2 regions of the Streptomyces sp. NPDC002867 genome follow, and region 2 is predicted to be linked to the other one. Evidence: predicted binding sites of a transcription regulator. Region 2 holds the regulator's gene; the other holds the start of a gene.
What was found. Region 2 encodes HspR, which represses chaperone genes until heat shock. Its sites were predicted from a motif close to TTGAGNNNNNNNNNCTCAA; they were not measured.
Positions count from the first base shown of each region.

Region 1: the regulator HspR is predicted to act here: its motif matches at 2,337-2,355, upstream of lon (endopeptidase La).

Region 1 covers NZ_JBSFUR010000035.1:6,550-10,963, forward strand. Annotated here, with positions in the region: gene lon (endopeptidase La) at 1-2,314, opposite strand, end outside; gene ACWD0A_RS26160 (GNAT family N-acetyltransferase) at 2,495-3,136, shown strand; partial or broken gene ACWD0A_RS26165 (RNA polymerase sigma factor) at 3,327-3,843, shown strand.
Region 2 covers NZ_JBSFUR010000062.1:22,175-26,588, forward strand. Annotated here, with positions in the region: gene ACWD0A_RS31780 (hypothetical protein) at 1-59, opposite strand, end outside; gene ACWD0A_RS31785 (YciI family protein) at 324-731, shown strand; gene ACWD0A_RS31790 (RNA polymerase sigma factor) at 740-1,945, shown strand; gene ACWD0A_RS31795 (heat shock protein transcriptional repressor HspR) at 2,090-2,560, opposite strand; gene dnaJ (molecular chaperone DnaJ) at 2,562-3,740, opposite strand; gene grpE (nucleotide exchange factor GrpE) at 3,771-4,414, opposite strand, start outside.

The DNA of each region.
Region 1 (4,414 bases), on a different contig from region 2:
TCTCGGCCGGCACGTCGTCCAGATCGGCCTCGTTCCGCTTGGGGATCACGACCGTCGTGATGCCCGCGCGGTGCGCCGCCAGCAGCTTCTGCTTCACGCCGCCGATGGGCAGCACCCGGCCGGTCAGCGACACCTCGCCGGTCATCGCCACATCCGTGCGCACCTGGCGTCCGGAGAGCAGCGACGCGAGCGCCGTGGTCATCGTGATGCCCGCGCTCGGGCCGTCCTTGGGCACCGCGCCCGCCGGGAAGTGGATGTGCACGCCCCGGTCCTTGAGGTCGGCGACCGGCAGTTCGAGCTCGGCTCCGTGCGAGCGCAGGAAGCTCAGCGCGATCTGCGCGGACTCCTTCATCACGTCGCCGAGCTGCCCGGTCAGGGTCAGCCCCGCGCCGCCGGTCTCCGGATCGGCGAGCGACGCCTCGACGAACAGCACGTCGCCGCCCGCGCCGGTCACCGCCAGTCCGGTGGCCACACCGGGCACCGCGGTGCGGCGCTCGGCCGGGTCCTGGGCGGACTCGGGCACGTGGTGCGGCCGTCCGATGAGCCCGCGCAGCTCACCGTCGGTGACGGTGAACGGCAGCTCGCGGTCGCCCAGTTCGTGCTGGGCCGCCACCTTGCGCAGCAGCCGCGCGATGGACCGCTCCAGGTTCCGCACGCCCGCCTCGCGGGTGTACTCCCCCGCCAGCTTGCGCAGCGCCGAGTCGTCCAGCGTGACCTCGCCGGGCTCCAGGCCCGCCCGCTCCAGCTGGCGCGGCACGAGGTGGTCCCGGGCGATGACGACCTTCTCGTCCTCGGTGTAGCCGTCGAGCCGTACGAGCTCCATCCGGTCGAGCAGGGCCTCGGGGATGGCCTCCAGCACGTTGGCGGTGGCGAGGAAGACGACGTCGCTGAGATCGAGTTCGACCTCCAGGTAGTGGTCGCGGAAGGTGTGGTTCTGCGCGGGGTCGAGGACTTCGAGCAGAGCCGCCGCCGGGTCGCCGCGGAAGTCGGAGCCGACCTTGTCGATTTCGTCGAGCAGGACGACCGGGTTCATGGAACCGGCCTCCTTGATCGCGCGGACGATACGGCCGGGCAGGGCGCCGACGTAGGTGCGCCGGTGGCCCCGGATCTCCGCCTCGTCCCGTACGCCGCCGAGGGCGACGCGCACGAACTTGCGGCCCATCGCGTGCGCCACGGACTCGCCGAGCGACGTCTTGCCGACGCCGGGCGGGCCGACGAGGGCCAGCACCGCGCCGCCCCTGCGGCCGCCCACGACCCCGAGACCGCGCTCGGCACGCCGCTTGCGCACCGCCAGGTACTCCGTGATCCGCTCCTTCACGTCCTGCAGGCCCGCGTGCTCGGCGTCCAGGGTCGCCTTGGCGCCCGGGATGTCGTAGGAGTCCTCGGTGCGCTCGTTCCAGGGCAGTTCGAGGACGGTGTCGAGCCAGGTGCGGATCCAGGAGCCCTCGGGCGACTGGTCGCTCGCCCGCTCCAGCTTCTCGACCTCCTTGAGGGCGGCCTCCCGCACCTTCTCGGGCAGGTCGGCGGCCTCGACGCGGGCCCGGTAGTCGTCGGACTCGTCCTCGCCCTCCTGGCCGTTGAGCTCGCGCAGCTCCTTGCGCACGGCGTCCAGCTGGCGGCGCAGCAGGAACTCGCGCTGCTGCTTGTCCACGCCTTCCTGGACGTCCTTGGCGATCGACTCGGCCACCTCCTGCTCGGCCAGGTGGTCGCGCAGCTGCTCGGTGGCGAGCTTGAGCCGGGCCACCGGGTCGGTGGTCTCCAGCAGCTCGATCTTCTGGGGGGTGGTCAGGAACGGCGAGTACCCGGAGTTGTCGGCGAGCTGCGAGATCCCCTCGATCTGCTGCACGCGGTCGACGACCTGCCAGGCGCCGCGCCTCTTCAGCCAGTCGGTGGCCAGCGCCTTGTACTCCTTGACCAGCTCCGTGACGGCGCCGGGCAGCGGATCGGGAACGGTCTCCTCGACGACGGCGCCCTCGACCCACAGAGCTGCGCCGGGACCGGTGGTCCCGGCGCCGATGCGGACGCGGCCGACGCCGCGGATGAGCGCGCCGGGATCGCCGTCGGACAGCCGGCCGACCTGCTCGACCGTGCCGAGGACACCCGTCGCGGCGTATGTGCCGTCCACGCGGGGAACGAGCAGCACCTTCGGCTTGCTGCCGGAGGGTCGGGCGGCAGCCTGGGCGGCCTCGACCGCGGCCCGTACTTCGTTGTCGGACAGGTCGAGCGGCACGACCATGCCGGGCAGTACGACCTCGTCGTCCAGCGGCAGGACGGGCAGGGTGAGCGGTGAGTGAGCCGTGATATCGGCAGCCATGATCTCCCCTTAGGCAGTCAAGTTGAGCTGTACCGACTCAATGCATATGAGCCCCTGGATGTTCCCTGGGCGATGTTCGCTGTGAGCGATCACTCTCTCGCGCTGCGAGGGGGGCACCCGAGCCGCCGCCCCGCCCTCTGGGCCTGGCGCCCGGGCCACCTCAGCATGTGTAATAGCCCCATGCAGACTTCAGTCATTACATCGGCCTGGGTCCGCGGCTGGGTCGTGTCCCGGGGCGCGGCCGATCCCGTGGTCAGACCGTGGGGCTTCACCGTCGACGTCGGCCAGGTCACGCACGCCACCCGGCACGTCCTGACGGCCGACGACGAGGCCACCGTGCGCAAGGTCGCCGCCGAGGTCGCCGCACCGACCGTGTGGCTCAAGGTCTTCGCCGAGCCCGAGGACGTCGTCGCATGGGCGGGATCGGACTGGCGTATCGACGAGCCAGGCTGGCTCATGCGGACACGGCTGCGCCGCACACCGGCGCCCGAGGCCCCGGAGGGCTACACGCTCAAGCGCTGGACGCGCGGAGGCGTGACCCGGCTGCTGGTGGTCGCCGCCGACGGTTCGTTCGCCGCGCGCGGCCAGATCGCGCCCACCGGGGACACCGCCGTCGTCGACCAGATCGAGACGGCGCCCGAGCACCGCCGCAAGGGCCTCGGGCGGCTCGTCATGCACACACTCCACAACGCCGCGCTGGAGCAGGGAGCGACGACCGGCGTGCTCGGCGGCACCCCCGACGGCCGGGCGCTGTACGAATCGCTGGGCTGGCAGGTACAGGCCCCGCTGGTCAGCCTGTTCCACGCCCCCGCCACCGGCTGAGAGCGGGACGGGCGGAGGCCGAGGGATCCGGCTGCCCCGCCCGCCCGGCTCCCCCGCGATACTGCGGCGACGACGCCCGTGACCGCCGCGCTCGGCCCCTTACGTACAGGAGCACGGACGCGCCGCCGGCCGGTCCGGCAGGGCGTGAACCGGCGGCCCGCGCCGGGGCGATAGGGAAGACGTGAGACCGATGAGCCCCTCGGGGGGAGAGCGGGACGACGCGGCGCTGCTGCGCGCGGTCGCCCGCGGGGACACGGAGGCGCTCGGCGTGCTCCACGACCGGCACGCGGGCTGGCTGCACGTCCGCCTCTCGCGTCGCTGCACCGATCCGGAGACGGTACGGGAAGTGCTCCAGGACACGTTCGTGACCGTGTGGCGCTCGGCCGCCTCGCATCGCGGGGGCGAGGCCGGCGGCTGGCTGTGGGTGATCGCCGCGCGCCGCCTGGTCGACGCCCAGCGCGCACGGGCCCGCCAGGAACGCGTCGTCCACGAACCGGCCGGCGTCGTGCCGTCCGCGGAGGAGCGGTGCTGGCCGGGCTGGAGTACGGCGACGTGGGCACGGCCTGGAGCGGATCTCGCCGGAGCTGCGGGAGGTGCTGCGGGCGACGGTGGTCGACGGGCTGACGACGCGCGAGGCGGCGCAGCTGCTCGGCATACCGGAGGGCACGGTCAAGACCCGCGCCCTGAGGGCCCGTCGCGAACCGCGGGTGCCGGCGGACGCCGCGTTCCTGACCGCCATGACACTGCTGGGCCATGTCGTGGGGCGGCTGGTGGCGTGGCGGGCGGCCGCGCCGGCGCTCGCCGTCTGCTGCTACCCCCTCCTCGGCATCCCGTCGTACACGACGAACGGGGCACGCCATCTCAGCCCGGCATCCGCCGACACGATGGGTGAGATGGTCCCCGTCTGGTGGCAGCCCGTCGCCGCGATCGCGTGGACGGGCGGCCTGGCCGCCGCCGCGGTGCTCGCCTGCGCCGCCCGCCGCAGGTCGGCCGCCCTGCTGCCGCTCACCACCGCGGCCGTCGCGGCCGTCGTCATCGCCGCGACCGGCGACGGCATGTGGCGCCCGCACCCGTTGTCGCAGCGCCAGGTGTGCGACACCTCGGTACGGCCCCAGGTCTGTGTGAACGCCCTCCACCCGGGGCTGCTCCCCGAGGTGAAGAGCGCCCTCTCCGGCCTCCACGGCCGCCTCGAAGGAGTCGAGCACCTGCCGGTGCGCTTCGAGGACCTGAGCGCGGACCCGGGACCGGGTGAGGCCGGCCTGCCGATGCTGACGCCGC
Region 2 (4,414 bases):
ACGGCCAGGACGACGATCGACCTGACGCGAACCGAATGACGCCTGGACTGCGCGTTCACTTGCTTCCCCCTTGACCTGACGGGTCGTTCTGACGAGGAAAACAATGCCACCGGAACAGCAGCGTCGGACCCGTTGCTCATGTCAGCTTCCTGCACACGGCCCGGCACCTTCCTGCCGCGCCGCCCTGCCCCCGGCATGCGAAAAAGGGGGCTCGTCCACGAGAGCCAAAAAGTTCGGACGGCGATGTCGAGAAACCGTGATCGGCTCCGTCCCCGAGGTGAACGCGACCACAATGGGTCGTACCAGCACCGAGGAGAAGCACGATGGCCAAGTACCTGCTGCTCAAGCACTACCGAGGCGCCCCGGCCGCGGTCAACGACGTGCCCATGGACCAGTGGACGCCGGAGGAGATCTCGGCCCACGTGCAGTACATGAACGACTTCGCGGCACGGCTCGAGAAGACCGGCGAGTTCGTCGACGGTCAGGCGCTCGCCCCCGAGGGGACATGGGTCCGGTACGACGGCGAGGGTCGCCCGCCGGTCACCGACGGGCCGTTCGCCGAGACCAAGGACCTCATCGCCGGCTGGATGGTGATCGACGTCGACAGCTACGAGCGCGCCGTCGAGCTGGCCGGGGAACTGTCGGCCGCCCCCGGGGCGGGCGGGAAGCCGATCCACGAGTGGCTCGAGCTGCGCCCGTTCTACGGCGTGTCGCCCACGATCACGGAGTGACCTCACCGATGGACGAGGCCCTGCTCCGGAGCCTCACCCCGAGCGTGCTCGCCGTCCTCGTCCGCCGCGGAGCCGACTTTGCGGCGGCCGAGGACGCCGTACAGGAGGCGCTGGTCGAGGCGGTCCGCGTCTGGCCGGCCGACCTCTCCCCAAGCTCTTCGAGCAGGGGATACCCCATGCGGGACCCGAAGGGCTGGCTGGTCACCGTGGCCTGGCGCAAGTTCCTCGACGCCACCCGCGCGGACGCCGCCCGCCGCCGGCGTGAGGACCTGGTCGACGAGGAGCCGGCGCCCGGGCCCGCGCCCGCGGTGGACGACACGCTCCAGCTCTACTTCCTGTGCGCCCATCCGTCGCTGACGCCGTCGTCCGCGGTCGCACTCACGCTGCGCGCCGTCGGGGGGCTGACCACCCGCCAGATCGCCCAGGCCTACCTGGTGCCCGAGGCGACCATGGCACAGCGCATCAGCCGGGCCAAGCGCACCGTCTCCGGCGTGCGGTTCGACCAGCCCGGCGACGTCGCCACCGTGCTGCGCGTCCTCTACCTGGTCTTCAACGAGGGCTACTCCGGCGACGTCGACCTCGCCGCCGAGGCCATCCGGCTCACCCGGCAGCTCGCGGCCCAGGTCGACCACCCCGAGGTGGCGGGGCTGCTCGCCCTCATGCTGCTCCACCACGCCCGGCGCGCCGCCCGGACCGCGCCCGACGGCAGCCTGGTGCCGCTCGCCGAGCAGGACCGCGGCCGGTGGGACACCGAGGCGATCACCGAGGGCGTCGAGATCCTGCAGGCGGCCCTCGCCCGCGCCCGGCTGGGCGAGTTCCAGGCCCAGGCCGCCATCGCGGCACTCCACGCCGACGCACCCACCGTCGAGGAGACCGACTGGGTGCAGATCGTCGAGTGGTACGACGAGCTCGTGCGCCTGACCGACAGCCCGGTCGTCCGGCTCAACCGCGCGGTGGCCGTCGGCGAGGCCGACGGACCGCGCGCCGGCCTGGCGGCGCTCGCGGCGCTGGACGACTCCTCCCCGAGCTCTTCGAGCAGGGGGTACCCCATGCCCCGCCACGCGGCGGTGGCGGCGTACCTCCACGAGCGCGACGGCGACCTCGCGACGGCGGCACGGCTGTACGCCGAGGCGGCCCAAAGGGCACCCAACCTCGCCGAGCGCGACCACCTGACGCGCCAGGCCGCCCGGCTCAACGCCCGCCGGAGTCGCTGACCGGTCGCGCCCGGATTTTCCCTCGGCACCAGGCGCGGCCGCCATGGGCGGAGCGGTGGCCTCGAAGTGAGTACCCGGGCCCTCCACTAAGAGCCCGAAAGGGCCGGAGAGCATGCGCTCTCCGGCCCTTTCGGCACACACTGCTCAGGACGATCTGCCGCCCTGGTCGGGTCGCTTGGGACGCCACACCACCAGCGCGCTCGTCTGCTGGACGTCCTGGTACGGAACGAGGTCGCGTCGGTAGGAGGCGTGGACCTGCGCCTCACGCTGCTGCATCGCCGCCGCCGCGCCCTCCACGGCCGCCGACAGCTCGGCGACGCGGGCCTGGAGCGCCGCGACCTGGTTCTCCAGCTCGATGATGCGCTTGATCCCGGCCAGGTTGATGCCCTCGTCCTGCGACAACTGCTGGACGGTGCGCAGCAGTTCGATGTCGCGGGCCGAGTAGCGCCGGCCCCTTCCGGCCGTGCGGTCGGGGGAGACGAGACCCAGGCGGTCGTACTGCCGAAGGGTCTGCGGGTGCAGGCCCGACAGCTGCGCTGCCACCGAGATCACGTACACCGGCGACTCGTCGGTCAGTTCGTAGGGGCTGCGACTGCGTCCCGGACGGCCCTCCATGTCATGCTCCCTTCGCGGCCTGGAACAGCTCGGCCCGCGGGTCCTCGTCCGCGGTGGCTTCGCGGTAGGCCTCCAGCGCTTCCTTCGCCTTGTCGCTGAGCTCGGTCGGCACGGCCACCTCGATGGTGACCAGCAGGTCCCCGCGCGTGCCGTCCTTGCGGACGGCGCCCTTGCCGCGGGCGCGCATCGTCCGGCCGTTGGGCGTGCCCGCAGGAAGCTTCAGCGTGACCGCGGGACCGCCGAGGGTGGGCACCTTCACCTCGCCGCCGAGCGCCGCCTCCGCGTAGGTGACGGGCACGGTGACGGTCAGGTTGTCGTCCTTGCGGCCGAAGACCGGGTGGGCATCGACATGGACCACCACGTACAGGTCGCCGGCCGGTCCGCCGCGCTCGCCCGGCGCGCCCTTGCCGCGCAGCCGGATGCGCTGCCCGTCGGACACACCCGCCGGGATGCGCACCTGCATGGTGCGCGAGGAGCGGGCCCGTCCGCTGCCCTTGCAGACGTCGCAGGGCGTCTCGGCGATCAGGCCGCGGCCCTTGCAGTCCACGCACGGGTCGGTCAGCGAGAAGGATCCGCTGCCACCGCGCGAGACCTGGCCGGTGCCGACGCACGTCGGGCACACGCGGGGCGTGCCGTTCTTGTCGCCGGTGCCGGAGCAGGCCTTGCAGGGCGCCTGGCTGGACATCCGCAGCGGGACCGTGGCCCCGTCGACGGCCTCGGTGAAGCTGAGCGTCACCTCGGACTCGATGTCCTGGCCACGGCGCGGCTGCGTGCGCGCACCCGCGCCGGCGCCCCGGTTGAACAGGCCGCCGAACACGTCGCCCAGGCCACCGCCGAAACCGCCGGCGCCGCCCTGGCCTCCGCCCGGGGCGCCCCCGAAGAGGTCGCCCAGGTCGAAGTTGAACGTGCCGCCGGCGCCGGGACCGGCCCGGAAGCCGCCGTTGCCGAACAGGGCGCGGGCCTCGTCGTACTCCTTGCGCCGCTTGGGGTCGCCGAGGATGTCGTTCGCCTCGGAGATCTCCTTGAAGCGCTCCTCCGCCTTGGCGTCGCCCTTGTTGGCGTCCGGGTGGTTCTCGCGGGCGAGCTTCCGGTACGCCTTCTTGATCTCGGCCTCGGTCGCGTCCTTGGGGACGCCGAGAACCTTGTAGTAGTCCTTCTCGACGAAGTCCTTCGTGCTCATCGACGTCCCTCCTCCCGGACGTGTCGTGCGTCAGCCCTCGTCCGGGCCACCGCTCTCCTCGTCGGCCTTCTTCTCTTCCTTGGCCGCCGACGCCGTGCCCGGCTGGGGCTCGGCCACCGCGACCCGCGCGGGGCGGATCGTGCGCTCGCCGATGCGGTACCCCGGCTGGAGCACCGCGACGCACGTCGTCTCCGTGACGTCCGGCGCGTACGAGTGCATCAGGGCCTCGTGCACGGTCGGGTCGAAGGGCTCGCCCTCCTTGCCGAACTGCTGCAGGCCCATCTTGGCCGCGGCGGTCTCCAGGGACTCGGCGACGGACTTGAACCCGCCCACCAGCTCCCCGTGCTCCCTCGCGCGGCCGATGTCGTCGAGCACGGGCAGCAGCTCGGTCAGGAGCGTCGCCGTGGCGATCTCCTTGACCGTGGCCCTGTCGCGCTCCACGCGGCGGCGGTAGTTCTGGTACTCGGCCTGGAGGCGCTGGAGGTCGCCCGTGCGCTCACCGAGCGCCGAGCGGGCCTGGTCCAGCTGCGCCGTCAGGCCTGCGATCTTCGCTGCGTCCCCTGCCGGGGCCGCCGGGCCCTCCTTCTCGGAGGACTCGGCGGACTCGGCGGCGTCCTCAGGGGTGGCGCCGGAGGGGACGTCGGGCTTCTCGTCGAAGCCCGGGGTCTCCTCCG